One region of the Bacillus sp. K7 genome, then DNA from elsewhere that is predicted to be linked to it. Evidence: riboswitches for the same ligand, from Rfam matches in the RefSeq annotation. Region 1 holds a riboswitch; each other region holds the start of a gene.
The links. Region 1 has a riboswitch for S-adenosylmethionine ahead of mtnK (S-methyl-5-thioribose kinase). Riboswitches for the same ligand answer to the same signal wherever they lie in the genome.
Positions count from the first base shown of each region.

Region 1 (2,203 bases):
AAGCGCCAGCCGTTTTCTGTCGATTCGTTTATCAAACGGCGCGATTGTATCCAGATCAGCCACATGGGAAAGGCCGATCGTCCGGCGTATCAGCTCGCAGCCCGCAAAACCGATCGCCTCTTCAAAAATATGGCTGAACGTATCAGTAAGGTAACTGTCGATTTTGGCGTAAACATCGAGACTGTCCTTCTCCCAAGCTTTAGTGAATGTTTCTTGAAACGTTTCCCAGACCTGCTTGGCATGGTGATATAACGGCTCTCTGTCAGCTCCGTCACGGCTGAGTGCATTCAACAATAAGTTGGCGATAAATTGGCCAATATCAAAGCCGATCGGTCCGTAAAAAGCAAATTCAGGATCAATCACCTTTGTGTCATGTTCGCTGGCGAAAATGCTCCCTGTGTGCAAATCACCATGAATCAGCGTTTCTGCAGATGTTAAAAAAGACTTTTTCAGCTTAGCCGCTTCGATTTTGACGCTGTCATTTCTCCAGAGCTTTTCGACAAAAGGACGAAGCTCTTCTTCAAAATCATTTGTGTCATGGTCAAAGAAAGGGTCTGTAAAAACAAGCCTTTCCGTAATGTCGCACAGCTCCGGATTTGTAAACTGTTTAACAAGCTGTTTTTTTACCTTAGGTTCAAGCGCGTAATCTGAAGAATAGAAAAGGGTCTTGCCTAAAAATTCACCGATGTGCTGTGACAGGTGCGGATAGGTTTCACCTTCAATGAGCCCTTTTCTTGCGATCTTCAAATGAGAAAGATCCTCCATGACGGTAACCGCCATTTCTGTGTCAGAATAAAACACTTTTGGTACGAGATGAGGGACATGCTCGCCTTGGCGGATGAGAGCGCTGCTTTCGATTCTGGCGCGATCGATTGTCAGCGGCCAGCTTTCTCCGACGACTTTTGCATAAGGAACCGCCTGCTTAATAATCAATGCTCTGTCATGTTCTTGATCATAAATATGAAAAACGTAATTTAAGTTGCCGTCGCCGATCTCCTGGCATGTCAGCGTGCTTTTGCTTGGAAATAAGCCAAGCTTCACCGCCAACGCCACAGCGGAGCTTTCATTTAACGTTTCGTATAAAGGTGTTTTTGTGACTGCCATTGTCATAACCTCCAATTATGTAATCTCTTTGATATGTTTGCAGCTGAATGGCCGTAAAAAAGCCTCCTTCTCAGAGAGAAGGAGGCTTAACATTTATGTCCGCCTCTCTTATCTCTCAGATCAGATCTGAAGGAATTAGCACCGTGCCTTAGAGACGAGCGTCTCGGCGCGAACAAGATGCGCCCCATTTCACAATGGAATTACGGTCGGTTGCTGTTGGGGTCAAAAGGCCAAATCCCTCGCCCAACTCTCGATAAGAGAATATATTCATTTGTTAAACAATTCTAATTTATCAGTTGATGAACATAGTAACAGGTGTTTTAGTGAGTTGTCAATCTATTTTTTAATATAAATCTTTTCTGATATCATCGAAAACAGGGATGCTTTCCCGAACTTCAACGCTTTCCTGAAGGTTAATTTCCGCACGCACAACGCCTTCTTCCCGGCCGCCTTCAGCAAGTACACGTCCCCATGGATCAATAATCAGGCTATGCCCGGCAAATTCATGATCTGGATTTGACCCAGTGCAATTGCAGGCAGCGACAAAGCATTGATTTTCGATGGCCCGCGCAATAAGCAGGCTTTTCCAATGATCAAGGCGGGGAAGAGGCCATTCCGCAGAAATAAACAGCACGTTGGCGCCTTTTGTCGTATGTTTTCTGATCCACTCCGGAAAACGGATATCATAACAGATCAATCCTGAGCTTTTGACGCCATCAAGTTCAAAATATCCATCTTCGGAACCGGCTGATAAATACACATGCTCATCCATCAGCTGAAAAAGATGGGCCTTCCTGTACTCTTTAATGATTTGTCCTTCCTTATCCGCGATGTACATTGTATTATAAACATCGGAATCCTTTCTGACAGCAACCGATCCGGCGACAATATGGACGCCATGTTTTTTTGCTGTTTTCTTCAGCCAGCTCTGAGCAGAACGCCCGTCTTTATCGGCGAGCTCATCAAGGTTGGCCAGATCATAGCCGGTCGTCCATAGTTCAGGAAGAACAAGAACATCCGCGTGTTTGCTTTCTTTTTCGATAAAGAATTCAGCCTTTTTGATATTTTCTGAAGGCTTTCCGTATGAAATATCAAATTG
Region 1 is NZ_CP096406.1:1,419,799-1,422,001, forward strand. Features, by position in the region: gene mtnK (S-methyl-5-thioribose kinase) at 1-1,104, opposite strand, end outside; SAM riboswitch class I at 1,210-1,364, opposite strand; gene M1D98_RS07205 (carbon-nitrogen family hydrolase) at 1,448-2,203, opposite strand, start outside.

Region 2 (2,203 bases), 190 kb from region 1:
ATATTCGGATAATCGAGTGCTGTCATGAGCGATATGGTCGCTCCGAGCGAATCGCCGATCAGCGTGCGTCCGTAGCCGACATGATAAGTAGGATACTCATCATCCGCAAACGGTACGAGCTCATGGGCGATGAACCGTTTATACGCTGAAAACTTGGAGCCCTCCGGATGATAGGTTTTTCTGCGTTTATCAACATCCTTATAAGGAACACCGATAATAATACTCCGGTCAATTTCACGTTTGGACAGCAATTCCTCGACCTGTCTGCCAATTCTCCCCAGCCTGAAATAATCGTGGCCGTCCTGCGCGATAATAACATGGTATTTATAAAGAGGGGAGTAGTTGGACGGCAGATAAACGAGCAATGTCATTTCCTCGTTAAGCTCTTTCGAAAAGAATTTCTTTTCTTGCACTGTGCCGTTTTTCGGTGCCATAATACATTCCTCCAGGACAACTAGACTTTCTTGCGTTTTCCATTATTGTACCATGAATTATTAGAAATTTCTCTCTTTAAACCGTTCGGAACTCGAAGAAAAAAGTATTGAAATAAACTGCGAATTAAGTTAATATAAAACAATCAGAAAATTGAAATCGATATTTCTTATCGTGAGAGGTGGAGGGACTGGCCCTTAGAAACCTCAGCAACCGGCCTGTTTTGCATATGTGCAAAGCGCCAAGGTGCTAAATCCAGCAAGCGTTTTATGCTTGGAAGATAAGAGGAAGCGTTTAAACCCCTTCTTCTTATGAAGAAGGGGTTTTTTATTTTGAAAAGGGAAGGTGTCAGCTATATGTCACAGCATGTTGAAACGAAATTAGCCCAAATCGGGAACCGAAGCGACGAAGTAACGGGGACAGTGAGTCCTCCTATTTATTTATCAACAGCATACCGCCACAGAGGGATCGGTGAATCAACCGGATTTGATTATGTCCGCACAAAAAATCCGACACGCCAGCTTGTGGAGGACGCGATCGCCAGCTTAGAGAACGGAGCGAGAGGGCTTGCCTTCAGTTCGGGAATGGCGGCCATCCAAACAATTATGGCGCTATTTAAAAGCGGAGACGAACTGATCGTTTCATCCGACCTATATGGCGGCACGTACCGCTTGTTTGAAAATGAATGGAAAAAATATGGCTTGACCTTTCATTATGATGATTTCAGCGACGAAGACTGTTTACGCTCCAAGATAACGCCGAATACAAAAGCGGTATTTGTGGAAACACCGACAAATCCGCTCATGCAGGAGGCGGACATTGAAAAGATCGCCCAGATCACAAAAGAGCACGGTCTTCTGCTGATCGTTGATAATACATTTTACACACCGGTCTTGCAGCAGCCGCTTGAGCTGGGAGCCGACATTGTGATACACAGTGCAACCAAGTATTTAGGCGGGCATAACGACCTGCTTGCGGGGCTTGTCGTTGTGAAAGATGAACAGCTTGGAGAAGAAATGTTTCAACACCAAAATGCCATCGGCGCTGTCCTGCCTCCATTTGATTCATGGCTTCTCATGAGAGGAATGAAGACGCTGAGCCTCAGAATGCGCCAGCATCAGGCAAACGCGCAGGAGCTTGCGGCGTTTTTAGAAGAGCAGGAAGAAATTGCGGATGTGCTGTATCCCGGAAAAGGCGGCATGCTGTCCTTCCGTCTGCAAAAAGAAGAGTGGGTGAACCCGTTTTTAAAAGCGCTGAAGACCATTTGTTTTGCGGAAAGCCTCGGCGGGGTGGAGAGCTTTATTACATATCCAGCCACACAGACGCACATGGATATTCCTGAAGACATCCGCATCGCAAACGGGGTCTGCAATCGTCTGCTGCGCTTTTCGGTCGGAATTGAACATGCGGAAGATTTAAAAGAAGACCTAAAACAGGCGTTATGTCAGGTCAAAGAGGGAGCTGTTTCATTTGAGTAATCACAATTGGACGCTGGAAACCCAGCTCGTGCACAATCCATTTAAAACAGACGGTTCAACAGGGGCCGTCAGTGTGCCGATCCAGCATGCATCAACATTTCATCAATCTTCATTTGAAGAGTTTGGCGCATATGACTACAGCCGCTCAGGCACGCCGACAAGAACAGCTCTCGAAGAAACCATTGCCGCACTGGAAGGCGGAACGAGAGGATTGGCTTTTAGCTCAGGCATGGCTGCGATCTCGACAGCATTTTTACTTCTGTCACAGGGCGATCACGTTCTTGTGACAGAAG
Region 2 is NZ_CP096406.1:1,230,246-1,232,448, forward strand. Features, by position in the region: gene M1D98_RS06205 (esterase family protein) at 1-434, opposite strand, end outside; SAM riboswitch class I at 599-719, shown strand; gene metI (cystathionine gamma-synthase/O-acetylhomoserine thiolyase) at 789-1,910, shown strand; gene metC (cystathionine beta-lyase) at 1,903-2,203, shown strand, end outside.
Region 2: it holds a riboswitch for S-adenosylmethionine, as region 1 does, so the genes downstream of both, metI (cystathionine gamma-synthase/O-acetylhomoserine thiolyase) here and mtnK (S-methyl-5-thioribose kinase) in region 1, are expected to answer to the same signal.

Region 3 (2,203 bases), 1.6 Mb from region 1:
AAAATAGGGTATACATCAAACAAGCACGAAAAGACCATCCAAAAACAGGTAATTGGAATCACATAAATTTAGGTTAAAAGTAATATAAAGGAATTTATTTTTCTGTCGATAGTAACGATAGAACCAATCATCAACAAGAGAAATCACCATGATATAAGACTATTTTCAGGCTATCAGGTTAGACTGTTTTAGAGGGGCAGCTATGTAACATTGGATTTATTTTGAATTTTTTGAATACTTTTTGGCCATTTATCCGTACAATAGAGAATACCAAAACTTTTTTGGGAGGTATGTAACATGATCCTAGTTGTTATCATCGCATTATGCGGCTATCTTCTTTTTTCTTTCAGCAAAGACAATCGCCGCAAACCGCAAAAGACAAGCCCTCAGCCAGCAGCCGCACCTCATCAAAACAACCTAATCGACCTTGACGCCATCCGCCATAAACGCCGAATGCATCTTTCCTAAAACGATATTCAAACAAAAAGGCTGCTGAATCACGCAGCTTTTTTCTTTTCCATTTTCACTATAAGAACAACCAGCAGTATTTCTGATCGCCTCCTATTCGCAATCACTTAGCAATGATCCATTTATCTATGAGTCAACATGTAGAGGTATGATTCTCAGCTGAAGGATAGGATTCCTATCATTTGCAGATTGCAAACGGGGTGGATGTGCTGAATTACACGCCCATTGCTAACTGCTAATATCGTATGATGTAGCGACAAATCCGAAAGTATTTTCTGATAAAGTGTTGACAATTAATCCAAAAGTATTAATATTAAGATAATTGAAATGTAAATATGACGTTTTACCTTATCAAGAGAGGTGGAGGGACTGGCCCTATGATACCCGGCAACCGCTGTTTTAAACAGAATGGTGCTAAATCCTTAAGAACATTGCGTTCTTGCAGATGAGGCGGAGATTTGATTATTCAAGCTCTTCCTTACTCAAAGGAAGAGCTTTTTTCATGCTTACCATATATCAGAAAAGAGGCGAATCACATGGCTCAACAAACAAATGTTGCAGGACAAAAAACAGAAAAACAACGCAAAGCTCCTTTCCGCGCCGATCATGTCGGCAGTTTACTGCGCTCCGCTCCGGTGAAAGAAGCCCGGTTAAAAAAAGCGGCCGGCGAGATCACGGCGGAACAGCTTCGTGAGATCGAAAACAAGGAAATCAGCCGCATTGTGGAAAAACAAAAAGAAATCGGGCTCGATGTGGTAACAGACGGTGAATTCCGCCGTTCCTGGTGGCATTATGATTTTCTCGAAGGGCTTGACGGTGTGGAGCCGTTCATCCCGGCTGAAGGGATTCAATTCCATAATGTAAAAACAAAAGCACGCAGCATCAAAGTGACGGGAAAACTCGATTTTACGAACCATCCAGCGCTTGCCGATTATCAATTTTTACATAAGATTGCCGGCGATGCGACACCAAAGCTGACGATTCCGAGCCCGAATATGCTGTTTTTCGGTGAAAAGGCCGATAAAGGAATTTATGACGACCAAGAGGAATACTTTCATGATCTGGCCCAAGCGTACAAAAAAGCAATCAACGCCTTCTATGACGCTGGATGCCGCTACCTTCAGCTAGATGACACGTCATGGTCTCTCTTCTTTGAGGAAAAAGGCAGAGAGGTCGTTCGTGCCCTCGGCGGCGATCCTGAGACATTGCCTGCCTTGTTCGCCAAAACGATTAACGATGCAGTGGCAGACCGGCCTGATGATTTAACAATCACAATGCACATTTGCCGCGGCAACTTCAAGTCGACTTGGGCGGCATCAGGAGGCTATGACGCTGTAGCGGAAACGATTTTGGACGGCTTACACTTAGACGGCCTGTTCTTGGAATATGATGATGACCGCTCAGGAAATTTTGATCCGCTCCGTTTCGTGAAACGCAAGGATCTGCAAATTGTGCTCGGCTTGATTACATCAAAATACGGCGAGTTGGAAAATCCCGAGGATGTGAAGCGCCGAATCAATGAAGCGGCGCGCTTTGTCAGCTTGGACCAGCTGTGCCTCAGCCCGCAGTGCGGTTTCGCCTCTACGGAAGAAGGCAATCTGTTGACAGAAGAGCAGCAATGGGCAAAGCTGCGCCACGTCATCGACATCGCCAACGATGTGTGGAGATAATCTATCATTGACAGAAACAGAAAATGTGTGAATAATAGATATCATCAGAAAATTTCATAAAAAGG
Region 3 is NZ_CP096406.1:3,683,487-3,685,689, forward strand. Features, by position in the region: partial or broken gene M1D98_RS18830 (hypothetical protein) at 215-468, shown strand; SAM riboswitch class I at 814-920, shown strand; gene M1D98_RS18835 (5-methyltetrahydropteroyltriglutamate--homocysteine S-methyltransferase) at 1,005-2,138, shown strand.
Region 3: it holds a riboswitch for S-adenosylmethionine, as region 1 does, so the genes downstream of both, M1D98_RS18835 (5-methyltetrahydropteroyltriglutamate--homocysteine S-methyltransferase) here and mtnK (S-methyl-5-thioribose kinase) in region 1, are expected to answer to the same signal.

Region 4 (2,203 bases), 1.4 Mb from region 1:
TGTCAGACCAGCCGTGTTCATCATCGCCGATCAGTTTGCGGTCAGCATCGGCCGACAGGGTGGTCTTGCCTGTTCCAGACAATCCGAAGAAAAGGGCGACATTGCCTTTTTCACCGACATTGGCGGAGCAGTGCATGGATAGAATATCTCTTTCAGGAAGCAGGAAATTCATAATGGAGAAAATGGATTTTTTCATTTCTCCCGCATATTCTGTTCCGCCGATTAAAATCATACGCTTTTCGAAAGAGACAATAATAAACGTTTCGGAATGTGTGCCGTCTGTTTTTGGGTCCGCTTTGAAATGCGGGGCAGAAAGAATGGTAAACGGCTGTTCAACTGTTTTCTTGTCATTGCCTTCCGGGCGGATAAACAGCTGTCTGGCGAATAAATTATGCCATGCGAACTCATTGACGACGGTGATCGGCAGTCTGTATGTTTCATCTGCTCCGGCGAATCCTTCAAAAACAAACAGCTCATCCCGCTGTTTCAAATAGCTGACAACTTTCGTGTACAGCCGCTCAAACGCTTCTTCTGAAATCGGCTGATTCACCGTACCCCAATCGATCTTATGTTTCGTGTTTTCTTCCTCCACGATGAATTTGTCTTTCGGTGAACGTCCTGTGTAAGCGCCTGTTGTCGCCCGAACGGCACCTGTGGATGTTAAAATGCCTTCGTTTCGGGACAGTACTTTTTCTGTAAGCTGTGCTGCTGATAAATTATGACACACATTTGAACTTGTTAATAAAGCTTGTAAATCAGCGGTTAAATCAACTGAGTTCATATGAAACCTTCCTTTATCGTTTATTTGTGTTTTGCTAATTGTGAATTAGTATAACATATATTTTCAAACAGTCTATACTATTTATCGTTTTTTGTGTGTGCGTTTCCATTGTTTTCCCTTGATATAGGTGCCTATTTCTTCTGAATCATATTGACATTGCAAACCCTTTTACGATAAGATATTTCATTGAGCGGATACTCTTATCCCGAGCTGGCGGAGGGACAGGCCCTATGAAGCCCAGCAACCGGTTTCTCTGTTATTATTATGTTCACCCATGTGAGACAACCAAGGTGCTAACCTGTTGCAAGGTTGTATGATTCCTTGAGCGATAAGAGTGAAAGGCACAAAGACCAAACCCTTTCCTCGATGGAAAAGGTTTTTTTATTTCATAAATATGCCAATTAACATTCTCTAATATAACGTTACATTGTATAAGAGGGAGCGAGTTCCGTATCATATAGACAAGGTCTTTCGGGAGGCCTTGTGCAGGAGGAAGCAAAACATGAGTAAAAATCGTCGTTTATTTACATCAGAATCTGTTACGGAGGGACATCCGGATAAAATCTGTGACCAGATTTCTGACAGCATCTTAGATGAAATTTTAAAGAAAGACCCTAACGCGCGTGTTGCTTGTGAAACGTCAGTGACTACCGGGTTGGTTCTTGTCAGTGGGGAGATCACAACATCTACGTATGTTGACATTCCAAAAACGGTTCGCCAAACCATTAAAGAAATCGGATACACACGTGCGAAATACGGATTTGATGCGGAAACTTGTGCGGTTTTAACATCAATTGACGAACAGTCTGCAGATATCGCGATGGGTGTAGACCAAGCGCTTGAAGCCCGTGAAGGCACAATGAGCGATGAAGAAATCGAAGCGATCGGTGCCGGTGACCAAGGTTTAATGTTCGGTTATGCGTGCAACGAAACGAAAGAGCTTATGCCTCTTCCGATTTCACTTGCCCATAAATTGGCCCGCCGCCTAAGTGAAGTCCGTAAAGAAGATATTCTTCCGTACCTTCGCCCTGACGGCAAAACACAGGTAACGGTTGAGTACGATGAAAATAACAAACCTGTCCGTATTGACGCGATTGTTATTTCAACTCAGCATCACCCTGAAATTACGCTTGAGCAAATCCAGCGCAACATTAAAGAACATGTCATCAATCCGGTTGTTCCTGAAGAGCTGATTGATGAAGAAACAAAATATTTCATCAACCCTACAGGACGTTTCGTTATCGGAGGCCCTCAAGGGGATGCGGGACTTACAGGACGCAAAATCATCGTTGATACGTACGGCGGCTATGCTCGCCACGGCGGAGGCGCGTTCTCAGGCAAGGATGCGACGAAGGTAGACCGTTCTGCTGCTTATGCAGCGAGATACGTTGCGAAAAACATCGTTGCGGCTGAGCTTGCTGA
Region 4 is NZ_CP096406.1:2,834,281-2,836,483, reverse strand. Features, by position in the region: gene pckA (phosphoenolpyruvate carboxykinase (ATP)) at 1-781, opposite strand, end outside; SAM riboswitch class I at 979-1,116, shown strand; gene metK (methionine adenosyltransferase) at 1,284-2,203, shown strand, end outside.
Region 4: it holds a riboswitch for S-adenosylmethionine, as region 1 does, so the genes downstream of both, metK (methionine adenosyltransferase) here and mtnK (S-methyl-5-thioribose kinase) in region 1, are expected to answer to the same signal.